4 regions of the Micromonospora carbonacea subsp. aurantiaca genome follow, and region 1 is predicted to be linked to each of the others. Evidence: riboswitches for the same ligand, from Rfam matches in the RefSeq annotation. Region 1 holds a riboswitch; each other region holds the start of a gene.
What was found. Region 1 has a riboswitch for cobalamin ahead of metE (5-methyltetrahydropteroyltriglutamate--homocysteine S-methyltransferase). Riboswitches for the same ligand answer to the same signal wherever they lie in the genome.

Region 2: another riboswitch for cobalamin. It lies ahead of cobN (cobaltochelatase subunit CobN); the one in region 1 lies ahead of metE (5-methyltetrahydropteroyltriglutamate--homocysteine S-methyltransferase).
Region 3: another riboswitch for cobalamin. It lies ahead of bluB (5,6-dimethylbenzimidazole synthase); the one in region 1 lies ahead of metE (5-methyltetrahydropteroyltriglutamate--homocysteine S-methyltransferase).
Region 4: another riboswitch for cobalamin. It lies ahead of HDA31_RS11020 (ribonucleoside-diphosphate reductase subunit alpha); the one in region 1 lies ahead of metE (5-methyltetrahydropteroyltriglutamate--homocysteine S-methyltransferase).

Annotation. Positions count from the first base shown of each region.
Region 1 is NZ_JACHMZ010000001.1:6,317,534-6,324,605, reverse strand. It holds gene HDA31_RS31860 (acyl-CoA dehydrogenase family protein) at 1-104, shown strand, start outside; gene HDA31_RS26315 (hypothetical protein) at 362-628, opposite strand; cobalamin riboswitch at 744-957, shown strand; gene metE (5-methyltetrahydropteroyltriglutamate--homocysteine S-methyltransferase) at 1,072-3,321, shown strand; gene HDA31_RS26305 (prenyltransferase/squalene oxidase repeat-containing protein) at 3,682-4,725, shown strand; gene HDA31_RS26300 (SCO2322-related protein) at 4,777-5,256, shown strand; gene HDA31_RS26295 (cell wall anchor protein) at 5,599-7,050, shown strand; gene HDA31_RS26290 (SCO2322-related protein) at 7,047-7,072, shown strand, end outside.
Region 2 is NZ_JACHMZ010000001.1:3,574,224-3,581,295, reverse strand. It holds gene HDA31_RS15340 (hypothetical protein) at 1-178, opposite strand, end outside; gene HDA31_RS15335 (hypothetical protein) at 290-625, shown strand; gene cpt (chloramphenicol phosphotransferase CPT) at 660-1,193, opposite strand; cobalamin riboswitch at 1,453-1,582, shown strand; gene cobN (cobaltochelatase subunit CobN) at 1,871-5,590, shown strand; gene HDA31_RS15320 (VWA domain-containing protein) at 5,587-7,072, shown strand, end outside.
Region 3 is NZ_JACHMZ010000001.1:6,864,247-6,871,318, reverse strand. It holds gene HDA31_RS28810 (dihydrolipoyl dehydrogenase family protein) at 4-1,452, shown strand; gene HDA31_RS28805 (crotonase/enoyl-CoA hydratase family protein) at 1,467-2,228, opposite strand; gene HDA31_RS28800 (AraC family transcriptional regulator) at 2,485-3,516, shown strand; gene HDA31_RS28795 (helix-turn-helix domain-containing protein) at 3,647-4,624, shown strand; cobalamin riboswitch at 4,642-4,840, shown strand; gene bluB (5,6-dimethylbenzimidazole synthase) at 4,877-5,521, shown strand; gene HDA31_RS28785 (hypothetical protein) at 5,595-5,936, shown strand; gene HDA31_RS28780 (Rieske (2Fe-2S) protein) at 6,032-6,883, shown strand.
Region 4 is NZ_JACHMZ010000001.1:2,539,404-2,546,475, forward strand. It holds gene HDA31_RS11005 (sigma-70 family RNA polymerase sigma factor) at 1-152, opposite strand, end outside; gene HDA31_RS11010 (SDR family oxidoreductase) at 302-1,063, opposite strand; gene HDA31_RS11015 (ester cyclase) at 1,210-1,614, opposite strand; cobalamin riboswitch at 1,857-2,067, shown strand; gene HDA31_RS11020 (ribonucleoside-diphosphate reductase subunit alpha) at 2,205-4,580, shown strand; gene HDA31_RS11025 (ribonucleotide-diphosphate reductase subunit beta) at 4,577-5,617, shown strand; gene HDA31_RS11030 (DUF3152 domain-containing protein) at 5,569-6,423, opposite strand; gene HDA31_RS11035 (SigE family RNA polymerase sigma factor) at 6,565-7,068, shown strand; gene HDA31_RS11040 (hypothetical protein) at 7,065-7,072, shown strand, end outside.

The DNA.
Region 1 (7,072 bases):
TCGTGTCCAGCCGACTGGCCACGGATGCGACGAGCCGGATCTTCGAGTTCACCGGCGCGCGTGCGACGGCCCGCGCCACCGGGGCTCGACCGGTTCTGGCGTGACGCCCGCACGCTCACCCTGCACGATCCCGTCGCATACAAGGCCCGGGAACTCGGCGACCACCTTCTCACGGGGCGGTATCCACGCATGACGGCACACAGCTGACCGACCCCCGGCATCCGGCGGTGGTCCGACAGAGAAGACCGCGGTGAGGAGCCTGTCGACGCGGGTTGTTCAGATCCGGTCACCGGTGTGGTCCGCGTGGGCACTCGAGGCCGGGGAGTCGACCACGACCGCGAGCGGCTGAGGGGTGACTCCGTCACGCCTCTCGACCCCTGACAGCTGGCCGGGCCGTATCCGAGCCGGCCAGTACCCGGGTGAGACGTTCACACATGCTGTCGGTGGAGTCGCCTTCGGCGACGATCGCCTCGATCCGCGCCAGCCGGGCCCGGGCTTGACGCACCTCGTGCTCCAGCCGGGTGGCGCGGGCAGCGGTTGCGCCTACCTGCCGTCGACAGGCGTCGAGGCGTTCGAAGTCCTCCGGGCGAATCGCCACCCATTCGCTGCCGTCCACGAGCACGGCCACCCTGTCGATCCTATTGCCCATTCGTCACCTTCTCGTCGGACGGATCGAGGCTGCTGCCGCGATGTCTCTTTGTCTCGAAGGGGGACGCGCCAACGCCGATCGCTTCTGGACACCTAGGATAGACAGCAGTGCTGGTTCGCTGTGACGTTCGAGCGTCGCGGCGTCGTAAGAGGGAACCCGGTGCGAGACCGGGACTGCCCCGCAGCGGTGAGTGGGAACGACCGCCGTCATCAAGCACTGGACCGCGAGGTCTGGGAAGCGACGGCCAGTAGGCGACCGGACAGGTCATGCCCACGAGTCCGAAGACCTGCCCGCACCGCGTACGCCGGCCGGTGTGCGCCGCTGACGGTCTCTCGGGAAGGCCGGGGCGGAAGCCGGTGCGCCCCTGCGCCTCTTCCCTCCCGCCCTCGCGCGAGTCCTCGGACGCTTCGAGGGAAGGACCCATGAGCACCACATTCGGTCAGAGCACCGTGCTCGGTTATCCACGTATCGGTGGTAACCGTGAACTGAAGAAGGCCGTGGAGGCCTACTGGGCGGGCCGCATCGACGCCGCGGAGTTGGAGAGCACCTCGGTCGCGCTGCGCGCCGGGGTCTGGCGGACGCTGCGCGATGCCCGCCTGGACGCGATCCCGTCGAACACGTTCTCCTACTACGATCACGTCCTCGACACGGCGGTGGCCGTCGGCGCGGTCCCACGACGCTTCGCCCGACTCGGCCTGTCAGGGCTCGACACCTACTTCGCCATGGCCCGCGGCGTCGACGCCGAGCCGGCGCTGGAGCTGACGAAGTGGTTCGACACGAACTATCACTACCTGGTCCCGGAGATCGGATCCGACACCGTCTTCGCCGCGAACCCCGACAAGGCGTTGCGTGAGTACGGAGAAGCCCGCGCGCTGGGTATCGAGAGCCGACCGGTTCTGGTCGGGCCCGCCACGTTCCTGCTGCTGGCCAAGACCTCCACGCCAGGTGCGAAGGCGTTCGATCGGATGGCCGAACTCGTCGACGTGTACGCCGACATCCTTCGTGCCCTCGCCGCCGCCGGTGTCACGTGGGTTCAGCTGGACGAACCCGCCTACGTGGCCGACCGCACCACGGCCGAGATCGAGGCGCTACACGATGCGTACACGCGGTTGTGCTCCGTGCGGCAGCGGCCGAGGATCTTCGTCGCCACCTACTTCGGGGAACTCGGTGACGCGCTGCCCGCGCTGCTGGACACGCCGGTCGAGGCGCTCGGCCTGGACCTCGTTGCCGGGCCCGGCAACCTGCGACGTCTCGCCGGAGCCGGCCCACTGCACGGCAAGACGATCGTCGCCGGGCTCGTCGACGGTCGCAACGTCTGGCGCACCGACCTGCGGGCGGCGATAACGACCGGTGCCGCGGTCACCGGGCTCGCCGACCACGTCGCCGTGTCCACCTCCTGCTCCCTGCTGCACACGCCGGTGGACCTCGCCGCCGAGACCGCGCTCGATCCGCAGCTGCGACGGCGGTTGGCCTTCGCCCGGCAGAAGGTCGACGAGGTCGTCCTGCTCGGCCGCGCCCTGCGCGACGGCACGACGCCGCTGCCCGAACCGCTACCACCCGCCCCGAAAGCATGGCGCGACGACACCGTGCGGGGCAGGCTCGCCGCGCTGCGCCCCGGTGACAGGCAACGGGGCGACCACCGGCGGCGGGCGTCGGCCCAGCAGGCCCGGTTGCACCTGCCGCCGCTGCCCACCACGACCATCGGCTCGTTCCCGCAGACCGCCGAGCTGCGGGCGGCCCGCGCCGCACATAGGTCCGGCCGGCTCGACGACTCCGGCTACGTCCAGCGGATGCGCGCCGAGGTCGAGCATGTCATCCGGCTCCAGGAGCGGCTGGGCCTCGACGTGCTCGTGCACGGCGAGCCGGAACGCAACGACATGGTCCAGTACTTCGGCGAGCAACTGACCGGTTTCGCCACCACCGAGCACGGCTGGGTGCAGTCGTACGGCTCCCGCTGCGTCCGTCCGCCGGTCATCTACGGCGACGTGGCCCGCAGGGCTCCCATGACGGTCGCGTGGTCGTCCTACGCGCAGTCGCTGACCGGCCGGCCGGTCAAGGGCATGCTCACCGGGCCGGTGACGATCCTCGCCTGGTCGTTCGTGCGCGACGACCAGCCGATCGACGTCACCGCCGACCAGGTCGCCCTCGCCCTGCGTGACGAGTGCCGCGACCTTCAGGCGGCCGGCATCCGGGTGATCCAGGTCGACGAGCCGGCGCTGCGCGAAACCCTGCCCCTGCGCGCGGCGGACCAGGATGCCTACCTGGACTGGGCGGTAGGCGCGTTCCGCCTGGCAACCAGCGGCGTCGCCGACGACACGCAGATCCACACCCACCTGTGCTACTCCGAGTTCGGTGAGATCATCGCCGCCATCGACGCCCTCGACGCCGACGTCACCAGCATCGAGGCGTCCCGCTCGAAGATGGAGGTCCTCGGCGACCTCGCCGCGGCCGGCTATCGCCGGGGAATCGGGCCAGGCGTGTGGGACATCCACTCGCCCCGGGTGCCGCCACGTGAGGAGATCGTCGAGGCGCTTCGCCGGGCCGTGGCGGTGGTGCCGGCCGAGCGGCTGTGGGTGAACCCCGACTGCGGCCTGAAGACCCGCGGCTACCCCGAGGTCGAGGCGTCCCTCGCGCACCTCGTCGCCGCCGCCGTCGAGCTGCGCGGCAGGTGACCGCGTGCCGGGCGGGACGCCGACACCGTCCCGCCCGGCACGGCCGAACGACCGTGTCATCCCGTCGCGGCGGTCACCGTGCGTCGATGTCAGGCGACTCATTGACACGTGCCGCCCCGCCCGGCCAGACTGACCCGACAACTTCATCAGCGCGTCCGTGTGGGGGAAGTCCGGTCGAAGTCCGGCGCTGGCCCGCAACGGTAGGCCATCGGAGTGCGCTCCGATGACGAGCCCGAATACCCGACGTACGCGCGATTCCGCTCCCCACCCGTCGTGGCCCACGGGTCGGAGTCCCGGTCGACCCCGCGCCGTGGTGGTCGTTCGGGTTCTGACGACCGCCGGGCCGGAAAGGCGCTTCCGATGGTCGTTCGCCTGAGCCGGCACCGCCTGCTCGCCCTGTTCTGCGGTGTGCTCGCCGCACTCACCCTCACCACGCCCGCGCTCGCCGCGCCCGCACCCGCTGGCACGACGCGGGCGGAGGCTGCCGCCGGGTGGCTGGCCAGGCAACTGGTCGACGGGGAACGCTTCGAGGTGGTCTACGACGGGGTTGCCTACCCGGACCAGGGGCTCACCCTCGACGCGGTGTTCGCCTTCGCCGCTGCCGGCGTCGCCGACGACTCCGGCACACGGGCGCTGGCGTGGGTCACCCGGCCGGATGTCCGCGACGCGTACGTGGGCGACGGCGCGACCGAGGCGTACGTCGGCGCCACCGCCAAACTCGCCCTCGCCGTCGCGGTGCGCGGCGGTGACCCGACGGATGTGGGCGGGGTGGACCTGGTCGCCCGCCTGCGCTCGCTCCAGTCGCCGACCGGCCGGTTCACCGACCGGTCGGCGTTCGGCGACTACAGCAACGCCTTCAGTCAGTCCTTCGCGATCCTCGCTCTGGACCGGACCGCACAGGGCGTGCCGGCGGCGGCCGCGTCCTGGCTGGCCGGCACCCGCTGCGCCGACGGTGGCTACCCGCTGCTGCCCGCCCAGCCGGTCTGCACCTCCGACGTGGACGCCACCGCGCTCGCGGTGCAGGCGTTGCGGGCGGCCGGCCGCGGGGCCGACGCCGCCCCGGGGCTGCGCTGGCTGCTCTCGCTGCAGGGCACGAACGGCGGGTTCGCCAACGCGGCGGGAACACCGAACGCGAACAGCACCGGGCTCGCCGCGCAGGCGCTGCGCGACGGTCACCGGCCGCTGGCCTGGGCGCGGGCCCGTACGTTCCTCGCCGGACTCCAGGTCGACTGCGCCGGCGCGCCAGCCGACCGGGGGGCGGTCGACTTCGACGGCGGCGCCTTCGACCCGGCCACCGCCGCCCGCGCCACCGCGCAGGCCGTCCTCGGTCTGACCGGCGCTGGGTACGCCCACCTGTCCGCCGCTGGCGCGACGACCGGCGCACCGACGCCCGACTGCCCGTGAGCCGTCCCGTCGCTCGCCTGATTCTCATTCGTCTGCTCTCGGGGAGGACCCATGTCTCGAATCGTCATTCGTAGGCGGCTTGCCGGACTGTTGGCCGCCGCCGTCGCCGCCGTCGCGCTGACCGCCGTCGAGCCTGCGCCGCAGGCCGCGCACGCCGCCGCGTGTACCGGCACGTCGGGGGTCACCGTGGTGGTCGACTTCGCCGCCCTCGGCGGCGGGGTCCAGGTGGCCTGTGCCCTCGGCGACCCGGCGACTGGGCTGGCCGCCCTCCAGGGCGCGGGCTTCACCGTGACCGGAACCTCGCGCTGGGGACTGGCGTTCGTGTGCCGGATCAACGGCAAGCCCACCGCCGCGACCGAGCCGTGCGTCAACACTCCACCCGTCACCGCGTACTGGTCGTACTGGCACGCGCCGAGCGGCGGCGCCTGGTCCTACAGCACGTCCGGCGCGACCAGCTACAACCCCGCGCCGGGCAGCGTCGAGGGCTGGTCCTTCGGCGCGGGCGCCCCACCGAGCATCGCCGCTCCCTGACCCGTCGACCGACGTGCCGGGTGCCGGCCACCGCTCTGGCGTCACTCGACGCGCGGGCGGTACCGTGTCGGCACCCGGTTCACGCCGGGCACACAACTGCATACGTCCCGTGTGGGGGAAAGCCGGTTGAAGCCGGCGCTGACCCGCAACCGTGAGCGGAGCATCGACTCCGCGAGCCGGAATGCCTCGTCCGGGACGAGCGGCTTCCACTGTCGAGGTCTACAGGGTGAAGTCCGGGCCGCCGAGGTCCGTCCATCCCGCTCAGAGCGTCACGCGAGCGGGGTGCCGTCTCCTCGGGCGCGTTCCGGCACCTTCACCGACCGCTCTGCGAAAGGCACCTCCATGCCCCTGTCCCGGCACCGGCGGATCGGCACCGGTCTCGTCGCCAGCACGGCGGCGACCCTCGCCGCGATCGCCGCCCTGCCCCTGACCGTGGTGGCGGCACCCGCACCGGCCGACGCCGCCGCGGCACGCGAGGCCGCGTCCTGGTTGGCCGGTGAGGTCACCGACGGGGCGCTTCCCGGGCCGTTCGGCGGCCCGGACTGGGGCCTGACCATCGACGCGGTCATCGCCTTGTCCGCGACCGGGGTGGCCGCCTCGACCCGGCAGACGGCGACCGCGCAGGTCGCGGCGCACGTGCGCTCCTACAACAGCTACGACGACTGGGGCATCGAGGGCTTCACCGACGGTGGGGCCACCGCGAAGCTGCTCTACGCGGCCGCCGCCGCCGGAGCCGATCCCACCGACTTCGGCGGCTTCGACCTGCGGGCCGAGGCCCTGTCGCTGGTCGCCGGGGCGGACGCCGGGCATCAGCGGGGGCGGATCACCAGCCGCACCACCGCCGACAGCGGTCCGGACGCCAGCAACACCTTCGACCAGTCCTTCACGGTGCTGGGCTTGGCCCGCAGCGGCGACGTCCCGCAGGACACCGTCGACTTCCTCGTCCGGCAGCAGTGCGCGGCCGGTGGCTTCCGGCTCTACCCCGACACGGGGGACGGCCCGTCACCGTCGTGCGACGAGCAGGCCGATGCCACCCTCGACGTCGACTCGACCGCGATGGCCGTGCAGGCGCTGCTGGCCGCCGCCGACGAGGGGGCCGCGGGTGCCGCCGACGCGGCAGATCGGGGCGTGACCTGGTTGGTCGCCCAGCAGCATTCCGACGGGTCGTTCGGCGGCTCGGGGCCGACGACCGGCGCGAACTCCAACAGCACCGGCCTGGCCGGGCAGGCGCTCGCCGCCGCCGGACGCCAAGCCGAGGCCGCCCGCGCAGCGGGCGCGCTCCGCGTGCTCCAGCTGACCACGTCGCACGGCGGCGAAGCCGCCGCCGACGCGGGGGCCATCGCCTACAACGCCGAAGGCATGACCGCCGCTGTCGGGTCCGGGATCGACGACGTCTCCCGGGACCAGTGGCGCCGGGCCACCGCGCAGGCCCTGCTCGGTCTCGCCCAGGTGCCGCTCGGCCGCATCGGCCTCGACCTTCCGCCGTCGTCGCCCGGGCCGACTCCAACGGGCACGGCCTCACCGACCGGAACGGCGTCCCCCACGCCCACCGGGTCGCCGACGCCGACCGCACCGGCCAGCCCGACCCCGAGTGCGTCCGCCAGCACCACGGCACCGGCCCCGTCACCCACCGTGTCGGCGACCGCCGCCCCGACCGCCACGCCGACCGCCCCGGGGGGTGCGGGTGGCCTACCGACGACCGGCGCGGCGATCACCACGTACGTGCTGATCGCGCTCCTGATGGTCGGTGGTGGGTCGCTGCTGCTGCTCCTCAGCCGACGGAGGGCGACGTGATCGTCCGGATCGTCCGCGCCGG
Region 2 (7,072 bases), 2.7 Mb from region 1:
GCAGCCGGGCGGCGTCCACGTGGGGGCGCAGGGTCACCGCGTCCGGATACCACTGCGGGGAACGGCGGGGCACCGACCAGGCGTCCGCGTCGCGCGCCCCCGCGAGGCCGTGGGCCCGGCCGACCAGGTCGCACCAGTCGGCGTTGTCCCGCGCCGCCACCGCCCGCCACGCCGCCACCGGGGGAGTGTACGGGGAGGCGGGCCGGGTCAGCTTCCTCACATCCCGCGTCCAGCAGGCTGCCAGGCGGGGATGCTCCACTGGAGGGCGCGCCGAGGAGAGGAGCCGGGCATGGGCTGGTTCAGCCGCCGCCGACCTGTCGCCGACGGGATCCCGACGAAGCTCGACCGCGAGGCGACGCCGGACGACCTGGCCGCCCTGGAGGAGTTCGTCCGCAGCCGCCGGGGCGTGGAGTTCTACCTGGAGCCGGAGACCACCGCGACCGACACCACCGTGATGGCGATAGCCCACGACGGGGAGTGGATCCGGCGGCGGACCGGGTCGCCGCGGGCCGCCGCGAAGATCGCCCAGCGGCACGCCGTGCCGTTGTACGAGGCCGCGCGGACCGGGTACCCGGAGCGGATGCGGGCCTGGAACCGGGCGCACCCGGAGCGCCGGGCGCGCTGACCCCGGGCGCCGTCGGCCCGCCGCACCGAGTCGCTCAGCGCACGTGCGCGGCGATGGCGCGGGCGCAGTCGAGCGACTCGGTGCGGCCGGTGTCGACCTCGACGTCGTAGCGGACCCCCTCGTGCACGGTCTCGGCCTGCGCCGCCGCCATCCCGATCACCCGGTCGCCCCGGGCGATCTCCCGGGCCGCCGCGACGGCCGGGGGACACCGCACGCCGGCCCACAGCACCTCGACGTCGGCCAGGTAGCCGCCGAGCCGCTCCTGGGAGGCGCCGCCGCCGAGGAAGACCTCGTCCAGGATGATCCGCGCCCCGGCGTCCGCCATCGCGGCGATGCCGACCAGCCAGGCGTGCTGCACGGCGAGGAAGTCCCCGCCGACGTCGACCTCGCCGTGCGGGCCGAAGCTCAGCCCGGCGGGGCTGCCCAGCAGGGCCGGCGGCAGCCGGTCGATCAGGTCGTCCACGCCGAAACTGATCCACGGGTGCGGCAGGACGCGCTGGAGGCACCGGACGATCGCGGACTTGCCCGAGCTGGAGCCGCCGTTGAGCACGATGACCTGCGTCGCCACTGATCGGATTCCCTTCGGGCAAGTCCCGTCCCGCGCCGGCGGGCGATGATCGGAATCAGCCTAGCCAGCCCGGGGGCGGGCGGCGGGGAAATGCGCGCGGAACGGCCCGCATCCATCGGCGTACGACATTTGCTTTCGCCGCATCCGATTCCCGATGCAATTGTCAGGCATCGATGTCGTTAGGGGAGTGGGGTGGCCGGGAGTCCGGCGTTGACCGGCGGCGGTCGGGTGTGGCAGCATTCGCGGCCTGACGGCAGTGAAGGAAGCCGGTGCGATTCCGGCGCGGTCCCGCCACTGTCACCGGGGAGCGATCCCCCCTCGTGAGTCACGGCCGTGTGTCTGCGGTTGGAAGGCCGGGGGAGAGCGTCGATCCGGAAGCCAGGATACTTCGGCCGTCGGAGCGACCCCAGGGCGTGGACACCCGAGGAGGACCCGATGACGCACGGCGTCTCGCACATCGACGATCATCGTCGCCGCCTGCTGGCGCGCGGCAGCCTGCCCGCGCCCCGTCGCCGCACCTGAGCCCGAGCCCCGCGTACCGCGCCACGCTGCGCCCCCGGCGCCCCGGCCCGCGCCGGTGAGCCGGCCGCAGGCCCGCCGTACCCGCTGAACCCGCGCCCACGCCTGCCCGCAGGCGGCCTGCCCGCCGCCCCGTGCGTCACTCTCCGGAGCCCTCCGTGCGCATCCTGCTGCTGTCCACCGCCGACACCGACCTGCTCGCCGCCCGGGCCAGCGGCGTCGGCTACCGGCTGGCCAACCCCGCCCGGGTCGCCGCCGACGCCGTGCCGGCGCTGCTCGACGGCGTCGACCTCGCCGTCGTACGGCTGCTCGGGGGCCGGCAGGCGTGGCCGGACGGCCTCGCGGCCGTGCTCGGCTCCGGGGTGCCGACGGTCGTCCTCGGCGGCGAGGCGGTGCCCGACGCGGAGCTGATGGCCGCGTCCACCGTGGCCTCCGGGGTGGCCACCGGGGCCCTGGCGTACCTGGTCGAGGGCGGGCCGGGCAACCTCGCCGAGCTGGCCCGGTTCCTCTCCGACACGGTGCTGCTCACCGGCGCGGGCTTCGCCCCGCCCGCGCCCACCCCCGGGCACGGCGTCCACGGCGAGCGGCCCGTCAAGCCCGAGCGGCCGACGGTCGGGATCGTCTTCTACCGGGCGCACGCCCTCGCCGGGAACACCGCCTTCGTCGACGCCCTCGCCGACGCCGTCGACGCCGCCGGGGCGAACCCCCTGCCGGTCTTCTGCGGCTCGCTGCGCGGGCTGGCCCCCGGCGACGGGCCGCTGGAGCTGTTCGCCCGCTGCGACGCCCTCGTCGTCACCGTGCTGGCCGCGGGCGGGACGGTGGCCGCCGACGCCTCCGCCGGGGGCGACGACGCCTGGGACGTCGGCGCGCTCGCCGCCCTCGACGTGCCGATCGTGCAGGCGCTCTGCCTCACCAGCACCCGCGACCAGTGGGCCGGCAGCGACGCCGGGCTGTCCCCGCTGGACGCCGCCATGCAGGTGGCCATCCCCGAGTTCGACGGCCGGATCGTCACCGTGCCGTTCTCGTTCAAGCGGATCGACGCCGACGGGCTGTCGGTCTACGAGCCCGACCCCGAGCGGGCCGCCCGGGTCGCCGGGATCGCCGCGCGCCAGGCCCGGCTGCGGCACGTGCCGCACGCCGACAAGCGGCTGGCGATCGTGCTCAGCTCCTACCCGACGAAGCACTCCCGGGTCGGCAACGCCGTCGGCCTGGACACCCCCGCCTCGGCGGTGCGGCTGCTCGCCGCGCTCGCCGACGCCGGCTACCACCTCGGCGACCGGCCGGTGCCCGACGACGGGGACGCGCTCATCCACGCCCTGATCGCCGCCGGCGGCCACGACGTGGAGTGGCTCACCCCCGAGCAGCTCGCCGCCGCCGACGCCCGGGTGCCGCAGGCAAGCTACCGGCGCTGGTTCGACGCGCTCCCGGCCGGGCTGCGCGGGCGGATCCGCGAGCACTGGGGCGAGCCCCCCGGCGAGCTGTACGTCGACGACGGGCACGTGGTGCTCGCCGGCCTGCGGCTGGGCAACGTGCTGCTGGCGATCCAGCCGCCGCGCGGCTTCGGCGAGAACCCGATCGCCATCTACCACGACCCCGACCTGCCGCCCAGCCACCACTACCTCGCCGCGTACCGCTGGCTGGCCGCGCCCGAGGCGGACGGCGGGTTCGGCGCGGACGCCGTGGTGCACCTCGGCAAGCACGGGACCCTGGAGTGGCTGCCCGGCAAGGGCCTCGGCCTGGCCGCCGACTGCGCCCCCGACGCCGTCCTCGGCGACCTGCCGCTGGTGTACCCGTTCATCGTCAACGACCCCGGCGAGGGCACCCAGGCCAAGCGCCGCGCCCACGCCGTCGTCGTCGACCACCTCGTGCCGCCGATGGCCCGCGCCGAGACGTACGGCGACCTGGCGAAACTCGAACAGCTCCTCGACGAGTACGCCACCGTGCAGGCCCTCGACCCGGCGAAGGTCCCGACGGTGCGGGCGCAGATCTGGGACCTGGTGCGCGCCGCCGAGCTGCACCACGACCTGCACACCGCCGACATGCCCGCCGCCGACGACTTCGACGACTTCGTGCTGCACCTCGACGGGTACCTGTGCGAGGTCAAGGACGTGCAGATCCGCGACGGCCTGCACGTCCTCGGCGGCGCGCCCACCGGCGAGGCGCGGGTCAACCTGGTCCTCGCCGTGCTGCGCGCCCCCCAGGTGTGGGGCGGGGTGCGCGCCCTGCCCGGCCTGCGCCAGGCGCTCGCCGCCGCGTACGGCCTCGACGAGGCCGCCCTGCTCGCCGAGCCGGGACGGCGCATCGCCGTGCCGAAGGAGCTGACCGACGTGGCCGACGGCCCCGCCGGCACCGCCGCCGACGCCGTCGACCTGATCGAGGGGCTGGCCCGCCGCCTCGTCGCCAACCTGGAGGCCACCGGCTGGGCCGCCGACGCCGACGCGAACACCAGCACCGGCACCGGTATCGACGCCGACGCCAGCGCCGACCGGGTCGACGCCGTCGTCGCGGAGGTCACCGGCCGGGCGATCCCCGACGCCGCCGACGTGCTGCGCTTCGCCGCCCGCGAGGTGGTGCCCCGGCTGGCGCGCACCACCGACGAGGTCGGCCGGGTGCTCGGCGCGCTCGACGGCCGGTTCGTGCCGCCCGGCCCGTCCGGCTCGCCCACCCGGGGCCTGGTCAACGTGCTGCCCACCGGCCGCAACTTCTACTCCGTCGACCCGAAGGCGATCCCCAGCCGCAACGCCTGGGACGTCGGCGTGGCCCTCGCGGACTCGCTGCTGGCCCGCCACCTCGCCGACACCGGCGCCTACCCCCGCTCGGTGGGGCTCACCGTCTGGGGCACCAGCGCCATGCGCACCCAGGGCGACGACGTCGCCGAGGTGCTCGCCCTGCTCGGCTGCCGCCCCACCTGGGACGACCGGTCCCGCCGGGTCACCGGCGTCGAGGTGGTGCCGCTCGCCGAGCTGGGCCGGCCCCGCGTCGACGTCACCGTCCGCATCTCGGGGTTCTTCCGCGACGCGTTCCCGCACGTCGTCGCGCTGATCGACGACGCGGTGCGCCGGGTCGCCGCCCTCGACGAGCCGGCGCGGGACAACTACGTCGCCGCGCACGTCGCCGCCGACCTCGCCGAGCACGGCGACGAGCGCCGGGCCACCGCCCGCGTCTTCGGCTCCAAACCGGGGGCGTACGGGGCGGGGCTGCTGCCGCTGATCGACGCCCGCAACTGGCGCAGCGACGCGGACCTCGCCGAGGTGTACGCCGTCTGGGGAGGCTACGCGTACGGCCCCGGCCTGGACGGGCGGGAGGCCCGCGCCGACATGGAACGCTCCTTCGCCCGCATCGCCGTGGCGGTGAAGAACCAGGACACCCGCGAGCACGACATCGTCGACTCCGACGACTACTTCCAGTACCACGGCGGGATGGTGGCGATGGTGCGCCACCTCACCGGCGTCGCCCCCGCCGCGTACGTGGGGGACTCGGCGATGCCGCACGACGTGCGCACCCGCACCCTCGGCGAGGAGACCCGGCGGGTGTTCCGGGCCCGGGTGGTGAACCCGAAGTGGATCGCCGCGATGCGCCGGCACGGCTACAAGGGCGCGTTCGAGCTGGCCGCCACCGTGGACTACCTGTTCGGCTACGACGCCACCGCCGGCGTCGTCGACGACTGGATGTACGAGCGCCTCGCCGCCGAGTACGTCTTCGACGACACCACCCGGGCGTTCCTGGAGCAGTCCAACCCGTGGGCGCTGCGCGGCATCACCGAGCGGCTGCTGGAGGCCGCCGAGCGGGGGATGTGGGCCGCCCCGCAGCCGGCCACCCTCGACCGGCTCCGCGAGACGTACCTGGCCAGCGAGGGCGACCTGGAGGACCGGCAATGAGCGCGTTTCCCTTCTCCGCCGTGCTCGGCATGGCCGACATGCGCCTCGCGCTGCTGCTCAACGCCGTCTGCCCGGCCATCGGCGGGGTCCTCGTGCGGGGCGAGAAGGGCACCGCGAAGTCCACCGCCGTGCGGGCCCTGGCCGCCCTGCTGCCGCCCGTCGACCAGGTCGCCGGCTGCCGGTTCGCCTGCGACCCGGCGACGCCGGACCCGTCCTGCCCCGACGGCCCGCACCCGGGCCCGCCCGACGGCCCGCACCCCGCCGGCGCGGCGGGTCCGGGCCGCGCCGCCGCGCCCGTCGAGCGTCGCCCGGCCCGCCTGGTCGAGCTGCCCGTCGGCGCCGCCGAGGACCGGGTGGTCGGCTCGCTGGACCTGGAGCGGGCCCTCGCCGAGGGGGTACGCGCCTTCGAGCCCGGCCTGCTCGCCGCCGCCCACCGGGGCGTGCTCTACGTCGACGAGGTCAACCTGCTGCACGACCACCTCGTCGACCTGCTCCTCGACGCCGCCGCGATGGGCCGCAACCACGTCGAGCGGGAGGGCGTGTCGGTCAGCCACGCGTCCCGGTTCCTGCTGGTGGGCACGATGAACCCAGAGGAGGGGGAGCTGCGCCCGCAGCTGCTGGACCGGTTCGGGCTGACCGTGGAGGTGGCCGCCAGCCGCGATCCGGCCGTGCGGGTGGAGGTGGTGCGCCGCCGGCTGGCCGCCGACGCCGACCCGGCCGGGTTCGCCGCCCGCTGGGCCGCCGCCGACGCCCAGGTGGCCCGGCGGGTCGCCGCCGCCCGGGACCGGCTCGGCCGGGTGCGGCTGCCCGACGCCGCGCTGCGCCAGATCGCCGAGGTGTGCGCCGCGTTCGACGTGGACGGGATGCGCGCCGACATCGTCACCGCCCGCGCCGCGATGGCGCACGCCGCCTGGCAGGACCGGACGGTGGTGACCGCCGAGGACGTGCGGGTCGCCGCCCGGCTTGCCCTGCCGCACCGCCGCCGCCGTGACCCGTTCGACGCCCCGGGGCTGGACGAGGACCGTCTCGACGAGGCGCTGCGGCGGGCCGCCGACGACCACCCCGACGACGACCCGCCCGCCCCCGACGGCGACGGCGACGGCCCGGACGGTGGTGGTCCCGGGGGCGGCCCGCATGGCGGCGGTGGCCCCGGGGGCGGTGGCGGTCCCGACGGGAGTGGCCCGGACGGCGGTGGTCCGGCGGGAGGCGACGGCCCCGGGAACGGGACGACGGCTGGCGGCTCGGCGAGCGGCTGGCACGACGGCGACGGCACAGCCAGGTCGACCGCCGACACCAGGGCTCCCGGAGAGCCCGGGGACCAGCCCACAGCCCAGTGCGGGAACCCGCCCGCCGACCAGCCGGTCGACCGACCCGGGGACGGCGGCGGCGGGCGGCAGCGGGTGGCCGTACCCCGGACGGGGTTGACGGCCCGGCTGCTCACCGCGCCCGGCGTCGGCGACGGGGTGCCCGGCCGGCGGTCGC
Region 3 (7,072 bases), 550 kb from region 1:
CCGATGGCGGAACCGGAACTGGTGGACGTGGTCGTGCTCGGGCTCGGCGTCGGCGGCGAGGAGGTCGCCGGCCGGCTCGCCGAGGCGGGCCTGAGCGTCGTCGGCGTCGAGCGGCGGCTGGTCGGCGGCGAGTGCCCGTACTGGGGGTGCATCCCGAGCAAGATGATGATCCGGGCGGCGAACGCGGTCGCCGAGGCCCGGCGGGTCGCCGAGTTCGCGGGCGAGGCCGACGTCCGCCCCGACTGGGCCCCGGTGGCGAAGCGGATCCGCGAGGAGGCCACCGACACCTGGGACGACCGGGTCGCGGTGGAGCGGTTCACCGGCAAGGGCGGCCGGTTCGTGCGGGGCAGCGGGGCGCTCGACGGCCCCGGCCGGGTCCGCGTCGGCGACCGGGTCTTCCAGGCCCGGCACGGCATCGTGCTCGGCACCGGCACCCGGCCCTTCGTGCCGCCGCTGCCCGGGCTGGCCGACACGCCGTACTGGACGAACCAGCAGGCCATCGAGGTCGAGGAGCTGCCGGGCAGCCTGCTGGTGCTCGGCGGCGGCGCGATCGGGCTGGAGCTGGCCCAGGTCTTCGCCCGGTTCGGCGTCGAGGTGACCGTGCTGGAGGCGTCGGGCCGGGTGCTCGCCGTCGAGGAGCCCGAGTCCTCCGAGGTGGCCGCCGCCGCCCTGCGCGCCGACGGGGTGCGGATCGCCACCGACGTACGCGCGGAGCGGGTCGACCACGACGGGCGGGCGTTCACGCTGCGGGCGGCGGGCGGGGCCGAGTTCACCGCCGAGCGGCTGCTCGTGGTCACCGGCCGCCGGGCGCACCTCGACGAGCTGGGCCTCGACACGGTCGGCCTCGACCCGGGCCAGCGGTTCCTCGCCGTGGACGACCGGATGCGCGCCGCCGCCGGGATCTGGGGCGTCGGCGACCTGACCGGGGAGGGCGCGTTCACCCACATCGCCATGTACCAGGCGGCCATCGTGGTCGCCGACGTGCTCGACCACGTCCGGCGGGCGCAGGCCGGCGCGGACGCGAGCGGCAGCGCCAGCGCGGTCGGCGGCGTGGCGCGCACGGAGGGCGCCGGGATCGCCGGCGGGGTGCCGCACGCCGACTACCGGGCGCTGCCCCGGGTCACCTTCACCGACCCCGAGATCGGCGCGGTCGGGCTCACCGAGCGCCAGGCCCGCGAGCGGGGCATCAACGTGCAGGTCGGGATGAGCCGGCTCGACTCGTCCACCCGGGGCTGGATCCACCGGGGCGACGGGTTCGTCAAGCTGGTGGCGGACGCCGACCGGGGGGTGCTGGTCGGGGCCACCTCGGCCGGTCCGGCCGGCGGCGAGGTGCTGTCGGGCCTGGTGGTGGCGGTGCACGCGGAGGTGCCGCTGGCCCGGCTCCGGCACATGATCTACGCGTACCCGACGTTCCACCGCGCCATCGAGACCGCCGTGCGCGACCTGAGGTAGCCGGCCGGCACCCCTCAGGCGGGGGCGCCGTGGCGGCCCGCGCCGGCCGCGAACCGGGCCGCCCCCGCCGTCGCGTCGGCCGCGAGGGACGCCGCGCCGTAGGCCAGCTCCACCGCGAGGGCCTCCGGCTCGGGCAGGTTCGCGCCGGCCAGCACGGCCGCCCGGTCGTTGCGCAGGCACGCCTGCGGGTGCCGGGCGATCTCGGCGGCCAGCCGCTCGGCCTCCGCGCGGGCCGTGCCCGGCGCGACCAGCCGGTTCACCAACCCCATCGCGTACGCCTCCTCGGCCGGCACCGGTCGGCCCGTGAGGATCAGGTCCATCGCCCGGCTCTCGCCGATCAGCCTCGGCAGCCGGACGGTGCCGCCGTCGACCAGCGGCACGCCCCAGCGTCGGCAGAACACCCCGAGCACCGAGTCGGACTCGGCGACCCGCAGGTCGCACCAGAGCGCCAGCTCCAGCCCGCCGGCCACGGCGTAGCCGGAGATCGCGGCGATCACCGGCTTGGACAGCCGCAGCCGGGTCGGTCCCATCGGTCCGTCGCCGTCCGGCTCGACCCGGTTGCCGCTCGGCGTGCCGATCGCCTTGAGGTCCGCCCCGGCGCAGAACGTGCCGCCGGCCCCCCACAGCACGGCCACCGCCGCCGCCGGGTCGGCCTCGAAGGCGCGGAACGCGTCGGCCAGGGCCCGGGCGGTGGGACCGTCGACGGCGTTGCGGGACGCCGGCCGGTCCAGGATCACCGTGGTCACCGCGGCGGCGTGCTCGACCCGTACCCCCATCGGGACAGCATGCCTGCCCGGGCGTCGACGCACCAGCGTGGACGGGAGCCGGGCGGACGGCCGCGGTGTTCGTACTTCGTACATCGACTTCGCGCGGCGGACAGCGCGGTCCGTGGCCACTTCTCTCGTCTGCCGTCGACGGACAGAATGCCCGCTGGAGGGCCACCGACAGTGCTGAAGTGAACTCGCGCCGTGCGCGTCGCGCCCGTGGCCCGGGTGAGGCGAGGGACGCCGGTCGGCGATGCGGGGAGAGGCCGTGGCAGGACGAACCGGGGCGGGACCTTCCGCGACGAAGCGGGTCGACTGTGGAGACGAGTCGACCGCCGACCCGCCCGGGTCGTGGTCGCGGCTCGTCACGGCCGACCCGGACGAGGCGCACCGCTGGCTGCTGGCGGCCTATCCGGAACACCGGCTACGCGCGTTCGACCGTCGCGCGGGGGCTGTCTTCCGGGCTGCCCACGCGCGGTTCGGCTCGGCGAGCGTCGCCCGGGTGCGCTACCCGATGAACGCGGACAACGATGTGTTCACCCGGGACGTTCTTGGGGTGGCGGAGGTGCTCTCCGGCGGCTGGGGGGTCGACGTCGGGGCCGGGGAGGTGATGGCCGGCGCGGGTGACCTGCTGCTGGTGCCGCCCCGGCGGACCAGGACGATCCTGCACCGCGACATGGAGGTCGTCGCCATGGAGATTCCCCTCGCCGACGTGGAGCGGGTGGCGCAGGAGCGGTGCGGACTCGCGCCGGTCGACCTGCGATTCCAGGGACTGGCGCCGGTGTCCCCGTCCGCCGCGCAGCTCTGGCGCACCACCACGCGTTATCTCACCCAGGTGGCGCTGCCGGTTGCCGCGTTCGGGGCGAACGCCCTGGTGCAGGCGGAGGCGACGGGCCTGCTGGTGGCCGTCGCGCTGGCCACGTTCCCCAACACGACGATGACCGAAGCGCCGACGCGCGGCGCAGGGGCCGTCGCGCCGGCCGCGGTCCGTCGCGCGGTCGCCTACATCGAGCAGCACGCGAACCAGGCCCTGACCGTGACCGACGTGGCGGTCGCGGCCGGGCTGGGCGCGCGGGCGCTCCAGCAGGCATTCCGGAAATACCTCGACACCACACCGACGGGCTACCTGCGGCGGGTGCGCCTGGAGCGGGTACACAGCGACCTCCAGGCCGCCGAGCCCGGCGCGGGGCTCACCGTGGCCGCCGTCGCCGCGCGGTGGGGCTTCGTCCACCTCGGCCGGTTCGCCACCGAGTACCGCCGGGCCTACGGGCAGCCGCCCAGCCGGACCCTGCGGGGCTGACGGACGGCGCGGACCCTGGCCCGTCGGCCGCGCCGGTCGCCGGGCGGGGGAGGAACCGCCCCGGCGTGCCGTTGCGCGGCCCGCGCGCGCCGAGTAGCTAGGCTCCCTCGTGACCGAGGGGTGTGAATCAATGACGTACGGTAGTCATGGCCCGCCGGTGCTCACCCGGTTCTCGACCAGCGATCCGGCCGAGGCGGCGCACGTCTTCGAGACCGCGTACGGCCGCAGCGTGCGGCTGGCCGCCGTGCCGACCGGGCTTCCGTTGCGACACGACCGGTGGAACGCCGGCGCGTTCTGCATCGACGACATCAGCATCTCCCTGGACCTGCGGGTGCAGGCGGAACCACTCGGGTACGTCCTGCTCGCCGCCCCCCGCCGGGGGTGCTTCGGGCACCGGTGCGACGGGGTCGACGAGCTGATCGGGCCCGGCGAGGTCGGCGTGCTCTACCAGCCCGACCTGCCCGGCTCCTCGTGGTCCAGCGACCTGGACGTGACCTCCGTCCTGCTGGACCTCTCGCTGTTCGACCAGGTCGCCCGCGTCGACCCGGACCGCCCGCTGACACCCCTGCGGTTCGCCAGCTTCCGGTCGGTCTGCGCCGATGCCCAGTGGCGGTGGCGGCAGACCGTCCGGTACGCGGAGTCCGTCATCGCCGCCGGTGGCGCGCCGGGCGCGTCGCCGCTCGTGCTCGGCGGCCTCGGCCGCCTGCTCGCCGCGGCGACGCTCGCCGCGTTCCCCAGCAACGCCGTCGTGGCGGACCGGCCGTGCGACCGGGCCGACGCCCACGCGGGGACCCTGCGCCGGGCGATCGCCTTCATCGAGTCCGCCGCCGGGACCGACATCGGTCTCGTCGACATCGCCCGCGCCGCCGCCACCACCCCCCGCGCGGTGCAGCTCGCGTTCCGCAGTCAGCTCGGCACGACCCCCCTGGCCTACCTGCGCCGGGTGCGGCTCGATCTGGCCCGTCGGGACCTGACCCGGGCCGTGCCCGGCGACGGCGTCTCGGTGGCCGCGGTCGCCGCCCGCTGGGGATTCGCCGACCCGCGCCGCTTCGCCGCCCGCTATCTCGCCACGTACGGGGAGCTGCCCGGCCGGACGCTGCGCCGCTGACGCGGGTTAGCATCGCCGGCGGCACGATCATGCGAGGTGCCCCGCCTGCGCGGGGAGAATCGGGAAGCCGGTGCGAATCCGGCACGGGCCCGCCGCGGTGACCGGGGAGCCACCGTCCACGCGCGAGGAGCGCAGCCACTGGCCGTGCGGCTGGGAAGGCGGACGGGCAGGCGTCGATCCGGGAGTCCGAAGACCGGCCTCGCGTCGACCGCCCACCCGTCGAGGTGGGCCGAGCGCAGCGGGAGCCTGCCTGTGGAACTCTACGACGCCATCCGCCGCCGCCGGGACGTCCGGGCCCAGTTCACCGGGGAGCCGGTGCCGGCCGACGCCCTGCACCGGATCCTCGTCGCCGCGCACGCCGCGCCCAGCGTCGGCTACTCGCAGCCGTGGGACTTCGTCCTGGTCCGGGATCCCGCCGTCCGCCGCCGGTTCCACCGGCACGTGCAGGTCGAGCGGGCCGCCTTCGCCGCCACCCTGGACGGCGCGGCGGCCGAACGGTTCGCGCGTATCAAGATCGACGGGGTGCTGGAGTCGACGTTGTCGGTCGTCGTCACCTACGACCCGCAGCGCGGCGGCCCGGCCGTGCTCGGTCGGCACGCCATCGCCGATGCCGGCCTCTACTCGGTCTGCCTGGCCATCCAGAACCTCTGGCTCGCCGCCACCGCCGAGGGGCTGGGCGTCGGGTGGGTCTCCTTCTACCGGGAGCCGTTCCTCGCCGAGCTGCTGGGCGTGCCGGCCGGCATCCGGCCGGTGGCCTGGCTCTGCGTCGGGCCGGTGACGCATCTGGAGGCCGTGCCCGACCTGGAGCGGCACGGGTGGCGGCGGGGCCGGCCCCTCGCCGAGGCGGTGCACCACGACCGCTGGGCGCGGCGGGCGGCTGACCGACCGAACAGCTAATTCAGGTACGTCTATGCGGCGGCTAGGCTGACGTCGCCCTGAGTCATCGCTTAGCTACGTCGGGAGGAGTTCCATGCGTACCACCGTCAAGGTCCTGGCCGCATCCGCCCTCGCCACCCTGGGTCTGGCCGCCGCCGCCACCCCGGCGCTCGCCGCCGCCCCGGCGCCCTTCTGCGAGTCCGGCGCGTCGCAGTTCTACTGCGACGCCAGCAGCACCGGCACGACGACGTGGACCGTCACCTGGTACTCCGGCAGCGTCGGCACCTTCACGACCGCCGGGTCGACCCTCTTCGCCACCTGCCCGGCCAGCAACCTCGGCCACCCCGTACGGGCCAGCTACAGCTACTTCGACGGCAGCGCCACCCAGTACAGCGGGACCACCCAGTTCATCTGCCGCAGCGGCCCCTGGCAGTAGCCGGGCCCCGTCCGGCGTACGCGTGGACCCGCGTACGCCGGACAGCCGCCGCGACTGCCCGGTTTGCGACCGCTTCTGCCGGGAAGTCGGACGGAATGCGGGCACTCTTGACGAAACTCGAACAGGCCTCGACGCTGGACCGGACCGGTGACCGGCTGCAACGCGCCGTCCAGGCCACCCTGCGCCCGCAGCGGGTCCGTGACCTGCTGCACGGCGTCTTCATCGGTCATCCGCTGCACCCGGCACTGGTGCAGGTGCCGGTCGGCTCCTGGATCAGCGCGGCCGTGCTCGACCTGATGCCCGGCCAGCGCCGGGCGGCCACCGCCCTGGTCGGGCTGGGCACCGTCAGCGCCCTCCCCGCGGCGATCGCCGGCCTCAACGACTGGGCGGCCCTCTCCCGGGAGCAGCGCCGCGTCGGACTGGTGCACGCCGCCGCCAACGCCGTCGGCCTGACCCTGTACGCGGGTTCGCTGGCGGCCCGGCTGCGCGGGCGGCACGGCACGGGGCGGGCGCTGGCGTACCTCGGGCTGGGCGCGGCGAGCGCGGGGGCGTACCTCGGCGGGCACCTCGCGTACAAGCAGGGGGCGCAGGTCAACCAGAGCATCTCCGAGCTGCACCGGATCGGCGAGGGCTGGCACCCGCTGGCGGACATGGCCAACCTGCCGCAACGGAAGCTGGTCACCCGCGAGGTCGACGACGTCTCGGTGATCCTCTACCGGCACGGCGACGAGGTCACGGTGATGCTGGAGCGCTGCCCGCACCAGAGCGGCCCGCTCGGCGAGGGCGACGTCACCGAGATCGACGGGCACGCCTGCGTCGTCTGCCCGTGGCACGGGAGCGCGTTCCGGCTCAACGGGGGCGAGGTCATGCACGGGCCGTCCGGTAACGACCAGCAGATCCTGCCGACCCGGGTGGTCGACGGGGTCCTGGAGGCCCGGCTGCCCTGAGCCCGGGTTCGGTGGCCCGCGCCGCGCCGCGCCTTGGGCCGCGCCGCGCCGGGCTCCGGGCCGCGCTGCGGGCCGCGCCGCGCCCGGCGGGACCGCCGCCATGTCGGCGACATGGCGGTTTCCCTCGCGCCGGATACCCCCATGTCGGCGACATGAAGTCGATCAAGGATCCCGCCTGGCTCCGCCCGG
Region 4 (7,072 bases), 3.8 Mb from region 1:
GCCCGCAGCAGGGTCTCCTGGATGACGTCCTCGGCGGTCTGCCGGTGGCTGTTGGTCAGGCCGTGGACGAACCGGGTCAGTGGCGTGCCGTGTGCGGCGAGCAGCTCACGGATGCGGGTGTCGGTGTCGTTGTCGTTGGCCAGGCAGGTCACAGGGCGGTCCAATCACTCGGGCGGCACGGCTGCCGGGAATGACGTTAGGAACGCCGGCTGACGTGTTTGTGACGATGTGGCGCGGCGGTCCGGCCCCGCGCGCGCGGGGCCGGACCGCCGGACCGCGCCGCACGGCGCGGTCCGGTCGATCACCTCGCCTGGTCGAGCCAGAGGGCGTCGGGGCCGGCGGGGAAGCGCAGCTGGCCGGTGGTGTCGTGGACGGCCCGCCACACCGTCTCGGCGACGTCGCTCTCCCGGGTGAACAGGTCCTGGTTGACGAAGCCGCCGAGGGTCCTCTTCGCGAAGGGCTCGTAGGGCGCCGGGACCAGTCCCTCCAGCGAGGCGGTGAGGTCGATGTTGTTCGTCGCCCCGGCGGCGAAGTTCGTCGTCAGGCAGGCCCCCGGCTCGACGGTCCTGGCCCGCACGCCGAACTCCGCGAGCTCCAGGGCGAGGGACGCGGTGAACCCCTCGATGGCCATCTTGCTGGCCTTGTAGACGGCCGAGAGCGCCATGTGGCCGAGCACCACGCTGGAGGTCACGTTGACCACCACCCCGGACCCGCGCTCGCGGAACTGCGGCAGCACCGCCTGGGTGGTCGCCATCACCCCGAAGGTGTTGGTCTCGAAGATCTCCCGGACCCGGGCCATGGGGGTGCCCTCGAAGACGCCGATCAGCCCGACGCCGGCGTTGTTGACCAGGGCGTCGACGGGCCCCGCCGCGGCGAACGCGGCGGTGATCGTGTCGGGCCTGGTCACGTCGAGCTCCAGGACGCGGAGCCGGTCCGACTCGGGCAGGACGTCCGCGCGCGGCGTCCGCATGGTGGCGATGACGTTCCACCCCTGCGCGAGGAAGTGCCGGGCGGTCTCCCGCCCGTATCCGGAGGAGGCACCGGTGATGAGGATCGTCTGCATGGCGTGAATGCTCCTGTCGCCCGTTCGGATGGTTGCCGCACCAATGCTGTGCGGTGGCCGGGGGAGTCACATCTGTCATTCGACTTCCCGATCCGGCCGCCGCCGGGGCGGGCGACTCAGGCGTCGCCCCGGCGGCTGGGGCCCGGCTACGACGGGAGGGCGCCGATCTGCTGCATGATGGTCAGCCGGTCGGGCGACACCCAGAACTCCGCGATCTTGCCGGCCTCGACGCGCATGACGCCGATGCCGACCGCCGAGACCCGCCGCCCGCTGGCGGGCACGCCCATGAGCTCCCCGTCGTGGGTGCCCTCGTACCGGCAGCGCAGCGCCACGAGGTCCCCGTCGGCGATCAGCTCGACGAGGGGGTGGCGCAGGTCGGGCATGCCGGCGAAGAACGCGTCACCGAACTCCTTCACCCCCTGCCGGTCCATCGACGGCAGCCCGGCCGGGTGGAACCGGTAGTCGTCGGTGCACAGGTGCAGCGGGGTCGTCCGGCCGCGGTCGAGCTCCTGGAAGTAGTCGCGGACGATCCGCTTGTTCTCCTCGGACATGGGTGGTCCTCTCGGTCGAGGGGTCGGGATGGTGACGAGCCGGGGCGGGCCCCGCCGCGACGGCTCGCCGGTCAGTCTCGTGTGGCCGGCGGCGCGCGGCGTCTGTCATCCGACTGCATCTCGCCCTGCCGGCCGCCCGCGGTTCCGGCGTTCCGCTCACCCGTCGCGGTGGTGGGGTCACGCTGCGCGGCGACTCGCCCGACACATCATCTGGTGTTGCCATCTTCGCCTTGCGCCCATATATGGTGTCACCCGTAGCTGGTTCGGCCGCCGCTCCACGGTGGTCGAGGCAAGAGGGAACCCGGTGCGAATCCGGGGCTGCCCCGCAGCGGTGAGTGGGAACGACCGCCGTCAACGAAGCACTGGGCCCGGCCGGGCCTGGGAAGCGACGGCCAGTAGGCACCGAGCACGACGCCCGCGAGTCCGAAGACCTGCCAGCGTGCCGCACGCGTCGCGTGCGGCGGTCGAAGGCCGCGTGGGACGGCCGACGCCATCAGCCGGGCAGCGGCGGCGAAGCGCGCCGTCGCGGGTGCCCGGCGGCGTCCTCCCGCGCGCCCTCGACCTCGGGGACGGGCTTGAGGAGGGCGAACATGGGCGCGACGCGGGAGCTGGCGGGGCCGGGGCAACGCCGGCACGTCATGCAGGTCCGGAAGCGGGACGGCGACACCGAGCCGGTGGACGTCAACAAGATCGTCGAGGCGGTGCAGCGCTGGGTCGCCGACCTGGACGAGGTCGATCCGTTGCGGGTGGCGACGAGGACGATCAGCGGCCTGTACGACGGGGCGACCACCGCCGAGCTGGACAAGCTGTCGATCCAGACGGCGGCGGAGCTGATCGGCGAGGAGCCGCAGTACTCGAAGCTGGCGGCGCGGCTGCTGGCCGCGTACGTGGCCGAGGAGGTCCGCGGGCAGCAGGTGGACAGCTTCAGCCAGTCCATCCGGTACGCCCACGGCCTCGGCCTGATCGGCGACGACACGGCCGCGTTCGTGGCCGCCCACGCCCGCGAGCTGGACGACGCCGTCGACCCGGCCGGTGACCTGCGGTTCGAGTACTTCGGCCTGCGCACCGTCGCCGACCGCTACCTGCTGCGGCACCCGCAGACCCGGCTGGTGGTGGAGACGCCGCAGTACTGGCTGCTGCGGGTGGCCTGCGGGCTGTCGCAGACGCCGGGGGAGGCGGTCGACTTCTACCGGCTGATGTCCAGCCTGGCGTACCTGCCCAGCTCGCCGACGCTGTTCAACTCCGGCACCCGGCACACCCAGATGTCGTCGTGCTTCCTGGTCGACTCGCCGCGCGACGAACTCGACTCGATCTACGAGCGCTACCACCAGGTCGCGAAGCTGTCGAAGTTCTCCGGCGGTATCGGCATCTCCTGGTCGCGGGTGCGGGGCCGCGGCGCGCTGATCCGGGGCACCAACGGCAGGTCGAACGGGATCGTGCCGTTCCTCAAGACCCTCGACGCCGGGGTGGCGGCGGTCAACCAGGGCGGCCGGCGCAAGGGCGCTGCCTGCGTCTACCTGGAGCCGTGGCACCCGGACGTCGAGGAGTTCCTGGAGCTGCGGGACAACACCGGCGAGGAGTCCCGGCGCACCCACAACCTGAACCTGGCCAACTGGATCCCGGACGAGTTCATGCGCCGGGTCGAGGCCGACGGCGACTGGTCGCTGATCGACCCGTCCGACGCCCCCGAGCTGCCCGACCTCTACGGCGAGGCGTTCGACTCCGCGTACCGGGCGGCGGAGAAGAAGGCCGTCCGCACCGTCCGGGCCCGCGACCTGTACGGGCGGATGATGCGCACGCTCGCGCAGACCGGCAACGGGTGGATGACGTTCAAGGACGCGTCCAACCGGCTGTCCAACCAGACCGGCGAGCCGGGCAACGTGATCCACCTGTCGAACCTGTGCACCGAGATCCTGGAGGTCAACGACGACGCCGAGACGGCCGTGTGCAACCTCGGCTCGGTCAACCTGGGCGCGCACGTCGGGGCCGACGGCGTCGACTGGGACCGGCTGCGCGCGACGGTCCGCACGGCGGTGGTGTTCCTCGACCGGGTCATCGACATCAACTACTACCCGGCGGCGCAGGCGGCGGCGTCGAACCCGCGCTGGCGGCCGGTCGGGCTCGGGCTGATGGGCTGGCAGGACGCGCTGTTCACCCTGCGCCTGCCGTTCGACTCGCCCGAGGCCCGCGAGCTGTCGACCCGGGTGCAGGAGGAGATCCTGCTGACCGCCCTGGAGACCTCCGCCGGGCTCGCCGAACGGTTCGGACCGCACCCGGCGTACGACCGGACCCGGGCCGCCCGCGGCGAGCTGCACCCGGACCTGTGGGGCGCGGAGGTCACCCAGACGGCGCGGTGGGCCGCGCTGCGCGCGCGGATCGCCGCGCACGGCCTGCGCAACTCGCTGCTGGTCGCGATCGCGCCGACCGCCACCATCGCCTCGATCGCCGGCTGCTACGAGTGCATCGAGCCGCAGGTGTCCAACCTGTTCAAACGCGAGACCATGTCCGGCGAGTTCCTCCAGGTCAACACGTACCTGGTCCGTGAGCTGAAGGAGCGCGGGCTGTGGACCCCGGCGGTCCGCGAGCGGATCAAGCGCGACGAGGGCTCGGTGCAGGGCGTCACCGAGCTGCCCGAGGCGGTGCGGAGCCTGTTCCGCACGGCGTGGGAGCTGCCGCAACGCGCGCTGATCGACCTGGCCGCCGCCCGCGCCCCGTACATCGACCAGTCGCAGTCGCTCAACCTGTTCCTGAGCGCGCCGACCATCGGCAAGCTCTCCTCGATGTACCTGTACGCCTGGAAGGCCGGGCTCAAGACCACCTACTACCTGCGGTCGCGTCCCGCGACCCGGATCCAGCAGGCCACCGTCGCGGTCGCCCCGGCCACCGGGCCGGTCGTCGCGGTGAGCGCCGACGAGGCGCTGGCCTGCTCCCTGGAGAACCCCGAGAGCTGCGAGGCGTGCCAGTGACCACCGTTTCCGAACCCCACCCTGCCGCCGGCGAGCGGCACCTGCTGCTCGACCCCGGGATGGACCTGACCCTGCGGCCGATGCGCTACCCCCGGTTCTTCGACCGGTTCAAGGACGCGATCAGGAACACCTGGACCGTCGAGGAGGTCGACCTGCACTCCGACCTCGCCGACCTCGCCCGGCTCTCCCCGGCGGAGCAGCACCTGGTGTCCCGGCTGGTCGCGTTCTTCGCCACCGGCGACACCATCGTCGCCAACAACCTCGTGCTCAACCTCTACCAGCACGTCAACTCCCCGGAGGGCCGGCTCTACCTGTCCCGGCAGCTGTTCGAGGAGGCGGTGCACGTCCAGTTCTACCTGAACCTGCTGGACACCTACGTGCCCGACGAGCGGGAACGGTTCGCCGCGTTCGCGGCGGTGGAGAACATCCCGTCGATCGCCCGCAAGGCCGAGTTCTGCTACAAGTGGATCAACTCGATCCACGCGCTGCGGGAGCTGCGGACGCGGGACGACCGGCGGGCGTTCCTGCTCAACCTCATCTGCTTCGCCGCCTGCATCGAGGGGCTGTTCTTCTACGGCGCCTTCGCCTACGTGTACTTCCTGCGTTCCCGGGGGCTGCTGCACGGGCTGGCCTCCGGCACCAACTGGGTGTTCCGCGACGAGTCGATGCACATGGCGTTCGCCTTCGACGTGGTGGACACCGTGCGCGCCGAGGAGCCGGAGCTGTTCGACGCGGAGCTGGCGCGGCAGGTGCGGCAGATGCTGACCGAGGCCGTGGAGTGCGAGGTGCAGTTCGCCGCCGACCTGCTGGAGCAGGGCGTGTCCGGGCTGTCGCTGGCCGACATGCGCGAGTATCTCCAGCACGTGGCCGACCGGCGGCTGGCCACGCTCGGCATCGAGCCGATCTACCACAGCCGCAACCCGTTCGCGTTCATGGAGTTGCAGGACGTGCAGGAACTGTCGAACTTCTTCGAACGGCGGGTCTCGGCCTACCAGATCGGGGTGACCGGGACGGTGGGCTTCGACGAGGACTTCTGACCCGGCGGCTGCGCCGGCCGACCCCGGTCGCGGGGCGGGATCGGGTCGGCGTAGGCGCCGGGCGGCCCGGAGCGGAGCCTGCCGTTCGGGTACGGCCACCCGTTGGGCGTGCAGCCGTGCAGCCCGAGCGTCTGCTGCTGCATCACCGGCGCGGGGCGGCCCCGCCCGGGGCACAGCTGGTGGCCCATGCCGAGCCGGTGGCCGACCTCGTGGTTGACCAGGTACCGACGGTAGTGGGCGAGGTCCGTGCCGAAGCCGGGCGCTCCCTTGACCCAGCGGGCGACGTTGAGGACCACCCGGTCGCCGTTGCGGCAGGAGGTGTAGCCGTCCGGGTCGTCCTGGCAGAGCAGGTCGCGGGTGTCCGGGGTCGCCAGGTGGACGGTGAAGTCGGCCCGCTGACCGGGGCCGACCCGGCGCAGCCGCCACGTCCCGCCCGCGGTCCAGCCCTGCGGGTCGGAGAGGATCCGGGTGACCTCGGCGGCGAATTCCGCCACGGGGACGCCCCGGATGTCGCGCTCGACCGCCACCCGGTAGCGCAGCAGCCGGCCCCGCCCCGCTCCCGGGGCCACCTCGCCGGCGGCGAAGTCCCACCGGTTGCCGCCCCCGGCGGGATAGCTGACGGGCGGGGCGGGCGGCGGCGCGGGGGGCGCGGCGGCGGCCGGCGCGCCCCCGGAGGACACGGGGGCCGGCGGGGCCGGCGCGGCGGGGGCGGGCGCGCAGCCGGCCAGCAGCACGGCCGCCAGCGTCACGGCCGACGACGTGGCGGCAGCCCTGCGGGCGAGCGCGGCGGGCGGGTGCGGAACCATGGTCCTCCTTCGGCCGGTGCCCCGGTCGGGGCACGCGGCAGAGGGGACGGGCGGCCGGCGGCGAAAGTTGGTCCGCCGACGGCTCAACCTTTCCGGGGCGTCACCCGTCGGAGGAGGGCGTGAGGCAGATGAGAGACGGCGATGGCCAGAGGTGACCCGGAGTTCGTCGAGTTCGTCCAGGCGGCCTCCGGGCGGCTGGCGCACGCGGCGTTCCTGCTGACCGGTGACCATCACCAGGCCGAGGACGCCACGCAGACTGCCCTGGTCCGCACCTACGCCTCGTGGGCGCGGGTGCGCCGCGACGACCCCTACGCGTACACGCGACAGGTGATGGTCAACCACATCATCGACAACTGGCGGCGGCCGATCCGGGAGCAGCCCACCGACGAGTTGCCGCACCGGCAGCGGGGCGACGTCGCGGAGGAGGTGACCGCCCGGCGGCTCCTCCAGGTGGCCCTCGGCACGCTCACCGCGCGGGAGCGGGCGATCGTGGTGCTGCGCTACCTGTTCGACCTCCCGGAGCAGCAGGTCGCCCGCGAGCTCGGGGTCTCGCTGGGCACGGTCAAGAGCACCAGTTCCCGCGCCCTGGAGAAGCTGCGGCAGACCCTGGTCGAGGCGCCGACTCCCCCTGGAGGAAGCCGATGAACGA